Regions from separate parts of the Sphingomonas sp. Leaf38 genome, predicted to be linked through region 3. Evidence: riboswitches for the same ligand, from Rfam matches in the RefSeq annotation. Region 3 holds a riboswitch; each other region holds the start of a gene.
The links. A riboswitch is a leader RNA that binds a small molecule or an ion and turns the genes downstream of it on or off. The one in region 3 is predicted to bind cobalamin.

Region 1: another riboswitch for cobalamin. It lies ahead of ASE88_RS02740 (TonB-dependent receptor); the one in region 3 lies ahead of ASE88_RS04050 (HoxN/HupN/NixA family nickel/cobalt transporter).
Region 2: another riboswitch for cobalamin. It lies ahead of ASE88_RS10185 (TonB-dependent receptor plug domain-containing protein); the one in region 3 lies ahead of ASE88_RS04050 (HoxN/HupN/NixA family nickel/cobalt transporter).

The regions. Positions count from the first base shown of each region.
Region 1 is NZ_LMLD01000009.1:69,451-72,724, forward strand. Features, by position in the region: gene ASE88_RS02740 (TonB-dependent receptor) at 1-1,907, opposite strand, end outside; cobalamin riboswitch at 1,979-2,219, opposite strand; partial or broken gene ASE88_RS19340 (xylan 1,4-beta-xylosidase) at 2,526-2,777, opposite strand; gene ASE88_RS02745 (FadR/GntR family transcriptional regulator) at 3,208-3,274, opposite strand, start outside.
Region 2 is NZ_LMLD01000011.1:602,025-605,298, reverse strand. Features, by position in the region: gene ASE88_RS10185 (TonB-dependent receptor plug domain-containing protein) at 1-1,114, opposite strand, end outside; cobalamin riboswitch at 1,230-1,446, opposite strand; gene ASE88_RS10180 (TonB-dependent receptor) at 1,523-3,274, opposite strand, start outside.
Region 3 is NZ_LMLD01000009.1:389,892-393,165, reverse strand. Features, by position in the region: cobalamin riboswitch at 1-193, opposite strand, end outside; gene ASE88_RS04050 (HoxN/HupN/NixA family nickel/cobalt transporter) at 249-1,238, opposite strand; cobalamin riboswitch at 1,489-1,708, opposite strand; gene ASE88_RS04045 (PepSY-associated TM helix domain-containing protein) at 1,739-2,857, opposite strand; gene ASE88_RS04040 (TonB-dependent receptor) at 2,896-3,274, opposite strand, start outside.

The DNA of each region.
Region 1 (3,274 bases), 320 kb from region 3:
AGCACGCTGCCGTTTGCATCGATCCCGACACCGTAAGGCAGATCGAGCGACACCGCAGCCTCGATACCCCTGGCCGATCGCTGGCCGACCTGCTCGACCGGGCTTGTCGGGGTCAACTGTGCCAGCAGGCGTTTCTTGACGATGCGGTAGGCGGCGAGGGTGGCGGTGCCGCGACCGTCGAGGAACACCGCCTTGGCGCCGACCTCGACCTGATCGCCCACCGCGTTGCTGAACTGCACCTGCCCGGTCGAATAGGTGGTCAGCGTCCCCAGCGGGTCCACGCCGGTGGCATATTGCGCATAGAGCGACACCGTCGGGATCGGCTGATAGACGCTCCCGACCCGCCAGGTCACATTGTGCAGCCGCTTGTCGAGCGCGAACGTCTCGGTGCTGACGCCGCCTGGATCATCGATCCACCAGCGGCGGATCGTGTCACGCTCGTAGCGCACGCCACCGACGATCGAGACGTGCGTCCCGAGCTTCAGCCGGTCCTCGGCAAAGACCGCATATTCGGTGGTGCGTGTGCGATAACGCGGTGCGATGCCCTGTGTGTCGATGATCAGACCGGGATCGAACGCCGCGGGATCGACCTCCAAAATCTGGGGATCAGACCCGAAATTGTGTGAATAGGTCAGTTTGATGAGGTTGACGTCGAAGCCCACGATAAGGTCGTTGCCGACGCCATCGGCGACGTCCGTCCTGAGCGTCACGCTGCCCTGATCGCCCCATTGCGTCTGGTCGTGGACGATCCCGGTCATGTCGGTACGCAGGATGCCGCCCGGTGTGCCGGTGTTGCCACTGGCGTTGGCGCAGACGCCGTCCGCGGCGATCCAGCAATAGCTTTCGAGATTGAGCCAGGAGCGTTTGGAGGTGAGGCGATAGGCCTGGTTGCTGACGGTGACCATGTCGTTCGGCGTCCAGTCGACCTGCAGGCTGGTGCGGTTGTCGCGGTAGCGAATATAGCCGTCGCGCGTGTTGTAGTTGCGTTTCCGGATGCGGTCGTCGAGCCGTCCGCCGATCAGCGGCGTACCGAAATAGCGCATCGGCTTCTGATCGCCGTAATCGTCCCGCGCGGTGATGACGAGCGTGTCGGTCGGTGCCCAGCGCAGCGTCCCCGAGACGGCATGGCTGCGCGACTGGCCACGATCGACATAGCCGTCGGACCGCCGATAGCTGCCGTCGATCCGGTAGGAGAGGCGCTCGGTGATCGGCCCCCCTGCGCCGGCCGCCACATGCAAGCTGTCCTGCGAGCCATAGCCGATCTCGCCTTCCATTTGCGTCTGCTGCGTATGGGGTTTGCGCATCAGGACATTGACCGCGCCGCCCAGCGCACCCTGGCCGTAGAGAACCGAGGCCGGGCCGCTCAGGACGTCGATTCGTTCGACCATCCAAGGATCGGTCGGGAAGGTAATCGTGCCGGCAGCCGGAAACAGCCTTATGCCGTCGATGAGTTGGAGCACGGATCCCTGACCGCTGAAGCCTCGTGCGGCGAGCGCGGTGCCGCCATTGCCGGGGTTGCCAGCGTTGCTGATGCCCGGTGCGCGGCTCGTCGCGTCGATCACCGACATGTCGCCGCGCGCGCGGATCGTGGCGCCATCGATGACCGAGATCGTCGCGGGGGTCTCGAGCGGCGTGAGGCGCAGGCGGCTGCCGGTCTGATTTGGCGTGGTTAGCGTGTCGCGGGCATGCTGGCCGATAACCAGAATGTCCTCATTGTCGGTGGCAGGCAAAGACTGAGCGTTGAGCGGTGCTGCGAAAACAGGCGACAGCAAAGCGCCCGCGAACGCGAGGCGAGACAATTGGAACGGCATTACGGTAACCCCCGGGGCGTCGAGCGAACCCGGCAGGGACCTCCCGCGAACGGCCGACATTCGCGCCAGCCGGACGCCATCGCGACCGGCACGCATGCCAGTGCGGTCCCCACCGCACACGTCGTCGCTCGACGGAGTACCGTGCCGCGGCCACCCCCTGGGCCAGGCAAGAGCGACCAGACGCCGGCAGGTCTCCTGGCTCACGGGTCGTCACACGATGCACGGCCTTCCCAGGCCTTCGTAACTTACGTCCGGCCCAGTGGCTGCCCCTTCCTATGAGGGAAGGAGCGATATGCATCGCGCTCGCCGCTTACAGTTGCAGGGACAGCCTCGGATTCAGGCGGCGAACCACCTTCACCGCGTTCCCTATTAAGTCCCTCTCAGGACACCGACGCGATCATGCCGGCCTGCTTCAAAAGCAGATCAGCGCCGCCGATGTATCCCGACCAATGCCTTCGGGCAATCGCCATAGCCGAACGTCACGGTCTAGCGTCCCTACCGGCTTTCCCCATAGCGAGGGATCGCTCATCCATGATCATCATGTGGTGGTCAGATGTGGGAAAAACCGGTCTGCATCTCCACGTTGCGGCGACCAGTGTTTTGCGCCGCCTGCGCCGACCGGCCGGCGCTTGGCGCATATCTGGGGCCGTTCTATGTACCGACTCCAGAAACGGCGAGTGCGCAAAAACTTTGGCTGCGGAACGCCGTTCCCCGTCAAAGTGCGTCGTACCGGAAGTCGCGAAAGCATGCCTCTCCGCTACCCGCCGAGTGGAGGTCGGGACGCAACATGGGGGAGTCGCCCCGGACATCATGGTGATAGCCCGACACCTCGATGCCTCGATACACGCGTTGCCAGGTCTTGCCGGCATCGCCGCTGGTAGGGACCGCAACGATGTGGCGTGCGTTCGTGATCCGTGTCGGCATGCGGCGTCCATGCTCACTGGCCGGACGCCTGAGCGCAAAGCCAGGTCCGCGCGGCGCCTCAGCGGGTGGCATGCACGTCGGTATCGGGATCAACTTGGCCTCTCGCGGAGGTTCTGGAAGTAGAGGCGGGGAGGCACTCGTTCTTGGCGCGGTCGGGACCTCGCAGGTGCACTTGGAACGGCTTGAGACGGTCGCGGATGCTCGGCAGGGTCGCGAACCGGTCGATCGAGGGGAGCATGTGGTTCGCAGAAACATGCCCTCAAGGCCGAAGCTGTCGAACAGCGCTTCCGACGCTCTCGCCCGCTCGCTTATCATTGGCCCGTCTCCGCTCACCTCACGAAGATTGAATCAGACCATCGAGACTGTTGCAGGGTGAGCTTATCGCCATAATCGACCAAGCGCGGACATTCCGCGTTGCCTGCAATCCTTCTCCAACGGCCGTTCACGCAATTTCAAGCGTCGGTCCTTGCGATCAGGCGGTCAGGCGTTGGGTAACCTTGCCGCGCTGGGACTCGATTTCGGATCGGGCGCGTTCCAGC
Region 2 (3,274 bases), on a different contig from region 3:
TCAGCGTGAGGATATCGATCGGCTTGACGATCAGCTGGCCGTACACGCTGGTGATGCCGGTATCGGCATAGCTGAAGCCGTCATTGTAGCGGCTGTTCTCGCGCTCGACACCCGCGACGACGCGGACCTGGTCGAGCGGACGGAAGTCGCCCTGATATTCGTAACGCTCGCTGCGGCCGCGACCGAGGAACGACACGTCGCCGCCCGGCTGCGAGAAATTGTCGCGGTTGATGTCGGCGATCGTGAACGCGACGCGGTTGTTGAACCGGCCATCGGCGAAGTTCGCGTGCAGGCCGGCATAGCCATAGAGTTCCTGCGTGGTGCCATAGGCGGCACTGTCCGCGACCACGAACGTATTCGGGTCGAACCCGTCGTCGATGTCGACGCGGCTGTCCGCGAAATAGCCGCGCAGGTCGAGGCCGATGCCCGGCGCGAACTCGACGCCCAGCCGCCCCGTCGCACCGTACTGGCGATATCCGTCGCGCTCGGTGCCGCTTGCCGCGGACGAGATGCCGTCGCTGCGCAGGTAGCCGCCGGTCAGCGAGCCCGATACCGGGCCCTTCGCGCCCGACACGCCCGCGCTCGCGAACACGCTGTCCGCATAGCCATATTCGGCGTTGGCGCGCGCCTGCAAACCCTCGGTCGGCGCGGCGGTGATGATGTTGACGACGCCGCCGATCGCCTGGCTGCCCCATGGCACCGAGTTCGGTCCGCGCAACACCTCGATCCGCTCGACCGAGCTCGACAGGAGATTGCCGAAATTGAAGCCGCCGCCGGTCGACGACGGATCGTTGACGCGGACGCCGTCGATCACGACCAGAGTCTGGTCCGCCTCGGCGCCGCGGATGCGGACGCCGGTCAGCGCGCCGACTGTGCCGTTGCGCGTGACGGTGACGCCAGGCGTGGTCGCGAGCAGATCGGATACCACGGTGGTCTGCCGGCGCTCGATCTCGGCGCGGTCGATCACCGTGACGGCCTGGCCGATTTCGCTCAGCGGTTGCGCGGCGCGGCTCGCGGTGACGACGATGTCCGAGGCATCGCTATCGGGAATCGTCTGGGCGTTCGCCGGTGCCGCGATCGTCGCGGCGCCTAGGAGGAGGAAGAACTTCGTCATCAGGCACGTCCTAACCAGAACCGCCTGCGACCATTCGCGGGGCGGCCAGACGTCTCTCGCTCGAGGGAACCCGGCGGGACCGGAGCACTCGTCCGCGCCGGACACCCGCCCGCGCAGTGGATCGACCGTGAGAGGCAGGTCTCCTGGCTTCCGGGTCGCCGCGCCCACCCCGCCTTCCCAGGCTGAAACCCAGTGGCATCTTCGGGGTGGCCGCTATCCGGTCACAGTTGCGGGTACAGCGCCGGTCTTGCGGATGGGGTCGCACCGACCCGGCCCGCGCACCGACTTCCCTTTTGATCCCGTCGCCGGGAACCCTTCACGCGAATGGCATTAGTCGCGCGCTCTGCACGGGTCAACGCAGCGGATACCGCCGTAATCCTGTCCCGCGACGACGAGACTATGACGCGGTTAGCGCAAACCGTAACGCAGACCGACCCAGATCGTTCGCGGCGTCGCGCGCTCGACGATGTTTGCGCCGCTTATCCCCGCCTCGACCCGCTCGTTGAGGACATTCTCGGCCCGGAACTCGGCTGTCAGCGAGCGCAGGATCGGCAGCGCCGCATAGGCATCGAGCGTCGTCGCCGGATCGAGCACGCGCGTATTCTGGTCGTCGTCGAACTGCTGGCCGATATGCCGCACCGTCAGCGACACCGCCGCCGCATCGTGTCGCCAGTCGACCGTTCCCGACACCTGGTCGCGTGGCGTCTGCGCGGGTCGCAAGCCGTCCAAGGCGGCGGTGATCCCCGAACCCTCGACCGTCGAATTGGTGTGCGACCACGACGCCTGCACGCCCAGTCGCCCAGGGCGATACGCCGCATCCAGTTCGAAGCCGTGCGCACGGATCGCGTCGAGATTCTGGCGGACGCGATAGGTCGTCACCCCCGGCAGGATCTGTGGCGGATTGGTCGTCGTGACGTTCGCCACGGCTTCCTTCAGCCGGTTATGGAAATAGGTTGCGGCGATGCTCACGCCGGGGGCCGGGGTCAGCGTCGCCCCGGCTTCGACCCCGGTCAGTCGCTCCGGCGATAATTGGGCGTTCGCCGCGGTCGCGTCGTTACCGACCCGGAAAGGGCGATAGAGTTCGTTGAGCGTCGGCAGGCGCCAGCCGCGATAGCCCGCTGCGCGCAGCGTGATTGCCTCGACCGGCTGGTACGCCACGCCCGCCCGGCCGGTCGTCTCGCTGCCATCGCGATCCGCGTAGCGCAGATTGGTCAACGCAGCGCCGCCCGCGAGCGGTCGTTCCGACAGATAGCCGCCATCGATCGACCACCAGTCGACCCGTGCGCCCAGACTGAACGTAAAGCTACCCGCGACGACGCTCCCATCGGCGAACGCGCCGGTTGTCGTCGTGCCCCCCCCCGCCTCGCGCCGACGCGACGGTACGGCGTTCACGAACGTATAGAGCTCCTGCGTCTTGCCGCTCACGTCGCGGATATCCGCGCCGACCCTGAGCGTGATGTTCTCGCCCAGCGGCGGCGCGATCTCGATCCGCCCGCCGAGCCCTGTCGCCGGCGTGTTATACTGGTTCAACGACTGGGTCGCGGTCGTCCGCGCGGCATTGATACTGTTGAAGCTGCTCGCGAACGCGCGCGTCTGCAGATACGCCAGCGCCGAATAGCCCCAGGCGCCGCGGCCGATCAGGCGAAGGCTGGCATCCGCTCCCTCGCTCCTGTTGGCGGTGAAGTCGCTCCCCCGGTCGCGCCGGTCGGTGAATGCGCTCGCATTCATCTGCAATTCGGTCTTCGCATCGATCCCGACGACCGTCCGCAGCGCGCCCGACGCCTGTTCGTACGGGGCGGCATGATCGACGATCCCGCGGCTCTCCTCGACGGTCGGCGTAAAGCCGTCACCACGCGCGTACGCGCCCGATAGCGTCGCGAACCCCGATCCGCGCACCAACGCTGCCGACGCTTGCCCGTCGACCGAGTCGCGACTGCCATAGGCGACGCTGCCCTGGACCGGGGTGAGTTGATCGGGTGTCGCGCTGTCCAACTCGACCGTCCCGGCGAGCGCACCCGGCCCCTGATACCCGCTCCCGCCGCCACGCGTCACGCGGATGCGCCCGAGCCGCCCCGTCGCATAGGCCGGAAACGCCACCCAGCCACCAAATGGATCCGCCTGCGGCACGCCGTCGAAGATCAGCAGCGCCCGGCTCGACGC
Region 3 (3,274 bases):
CTCCTGGCTCACGGGTCAAAGCTCGACACACGCCTTCCCAGGTCTTGGACCCAGTGGCTTCCCTCCTCGCGAAGGGCCTGTGCGTCTCGCTCACCGCTTACAGTTGCAGGGACAGCCGCGGCATTGGGAGGACATCCTCCCGCACCGCATTCCCTTTCAAGCCCCGAAGGGCACCGGCGCGATCTGTTGAAGTTCGGTAAAACCGAGCCTCGGGGTGGGACCTAAAGGACTTTTCACCGGGCCGCCAGCTATCCGTGCACGACCTCGATCTCGTCGAAGCGTTTCCAGCGATAGATCGCAAAGCTCAGCACCCAGCACAACACGAACAGGCCGATGATCGCAAAGCCGAGGCCGTTGAAATTCTCGCCCAGCGCGGCCGCCAGGTCCCACACGCCCCCCGACAGGCCGAGCTTGGCACCCAGCAGCGCCAGCGTCTCGATCCCGCCGATCGCGATCGCGACGATTGCCGAGATCAGCGTGATCGTGATGTTGTAGTAGAGCTTGCGGATCGGCTTCACGAACGCCCATTCATACGCGCCGAGCATGACGACACCGTCCGCCGTGTCGACCAGCGCCATGCCCGTCGCGAACAGGATCGGGAGCACGAGGATGGTGCCGATCGACAGACCGTCCGCGGCCTGGCTTGCGGACAGGCCGAGGATCGCGACCTCGGTTGCGGTATCGAAGCCGAGCCCGAACAGGAATCCGAGCGGCGCCATATGCCAGCTGCGCGTAACGAGCCGGAACATCGGCCGGAATAGGCGCGCCAGCAGGCCGCGGTTGCCGAGCAGCAGATCGAGGTCTTCCTCGACATAGACGCCGCCGCTGCGGACATGGCCGAAGGTCCGCCAGACCGAGCGCAGGATGACGAGGTTCATCGCCGCGATCGTGAACAGGAACACCGCGGAGATGACGGTGGCGATCACGCCGCCGACCTGTTTGAACGCCTCGAACTGCGCCAGTGCGCTGGCGGTGAGTGCGATGGCGACCGCGGCGATCAGCACGATCCCCGAATGGCCGATCGCGAACCAGAAGCCGACCGTGATCGGGCGCTGGCCGTCCTGCATGAGCTTGCGCGTCACATTGTCGATCGCGGCGATATGATCCGCATCGACTGCGTGGCGCAGGCCCAGCCCCCAGGCGAGCAACGCGGTGCCGAGCATCAGCGGCTGCGCATGGAACAGCGAGAACGCCCAGCCCCAGGCGGTGATATTGGCCGCGACCAGGCTTGCGAACATCCAGCCGATGCGTTTGCGCGTGGCCATCCGTGCCGGCTTGCCGGACGTCTTCTTGGCGGGCTTATCGATCGTCATCGTCGTCATGCAGAACTCCCCGGCGTCCGACGAGGACGGGGACCTGCCGCATGCGGCCGGGACGCAGGAAGACCGGACGCCATGAGCGGCCGACGCGCGTCGTCGATGCGGCCCCCGCCACAAGGTCGTCGCTCAGACGGCGTTCACCGTGCCTCGGCCACCCCCTGGGCCGGGACGAGAGCGACCAGACGCCGGCAGGTCTCCTGGCTCGCGGGTCTCGGCTCCACGCCACACCTTCCCAGGTCGTCGACCCAGTGGCTGCCCCTCGTCGCGAAGGGCGTGTGCGTTTCGCTCGCCGCTTACAGTTGCAGGGACAGCTGCGGCATTGGATGGCGAACCCTCCGCACCGCATTCCCCTTCAAGCCCCGAAGGGCACCGACGCGATCTAGCGAGCCTCCGGTCGAACCGGCTGCTCGCGCGTCGTGCTAGCGGGGTTCGTCCCGAGTGCCAATCGTCCTTTGCGACGCGCGGCGCTGGCGGCGGCGGTGCCACCGCAGCACCCCGGTCGCGAACAGCGCGATCGGAACGAGGCCAGCGACGAAGGCGAGGATGCGCCCCGTCAGCCCCAGCGCCTCGCCGCCGTGGAGCGGGTGGAGCCAGTTCATCACGACGTCGCCGCCTGTATCGGCAAGACCGTCGCGCGTCGCGAGGACGGCGCCGGTATAGGGATCGAGCCAGACATTGGTGCGCGGGAAACGGCGGCTGGGCTCGCCGTCCTGCGCGAGGTTGATCCGCGTGGCGCCGGTCCGCGAGGCGGGAGTCTCGATCCAGGCGAGCGCGGCCCCGGGGAAGACGTGTTCGGCTATGGCGACCAAGCGATCGATCGCCAGGGGCGCGCCGCGTGCCACCACGGCCAGCGGCGGCGTCCGGTAGAGCGGCGAGGCGCGCGCGATCACGAACCGGGTCTGATCGGGTAGGTCGAGCATCACCCCGGTAGCGGTGACGACGAGCACGAGGAGCGCGCCGCCCAGACCAATCAGCTTGTGCCAGTCATACAGACGGCGGAGCGGCGCGGCGTCGTGCTTGAAGCGCAGTGCGCGCCACCAGCTGCCGGGGCGCGGCCACCATGCCCAGATCCCGCTGGCGATCAGCCCGAGCATGACGATGCCTGCGATTCCCATGACGACGCCACCGGGCTTCTCCAGCAGCAGCCGGTAATGGAGATCGTAGATCCAGGTGACGACCGTATCGCCCCAGAATCCGGTGCGGATCGTGGTCAGGCGGACCGGATCGACCCAGACGAGGAACGGCGCGAAATCGTGGCCCGCGGTTTCCCTTGGCTGATAATAGCGCACCGGGACCGCGCCGCCATCCCCGGTCACCTCGATCCGCCATGCGCCGGTGCGAGTGGGATGCTCGCGGTGGAGCGTGTCGACGATCGCCTGCCAGGAGGGCGCGCGCTCACCGTCCGGCACCGCGTGCAACGCCGGGTTCAGCGCCGGGTTCAGCGCCGCGTCGATCTCAGGATAGAAGACGAGTATGCTACCGGTCAGCCCCGCGAACGCGAACAGCGCGCCGATCAACAGACCGAGCCAGAGATGCACGCGCCGCACGATGGCGCGAAGTGGCGGTCGGCGCGGCATCAGAGCGTCAACCGGACCGCACCGAACAGCGAGCGCGGATCGGCAGGTGCGTGGAGCCGCTGCGTACCGTCGTACCAGACATACTCGTAGCGCTCGTTCGCGAGATTCTTGAGTTGCGCGGAGACCTCGATCTTCGGCGTCAGCTTGTACGCGACCTCGGCATTGAGGACGACATACTCGCCGTAGCGGCCCTGCGTGTTGGCGGGATCGAGTTCGTAGCTCGACTGGCCGTTACCCCATAAGGATAGCCTGACCTTGGGGCCGGGCGTGACGTCGAGCCCGCCCGAGAAGACGTTCTGCGGGACATGGTCGATCGCGTTGCCCGCCTGCGACGGGGTTGCCGGCTCGGGCGTGACGATCCGCGCGGTCTGGTGCGAA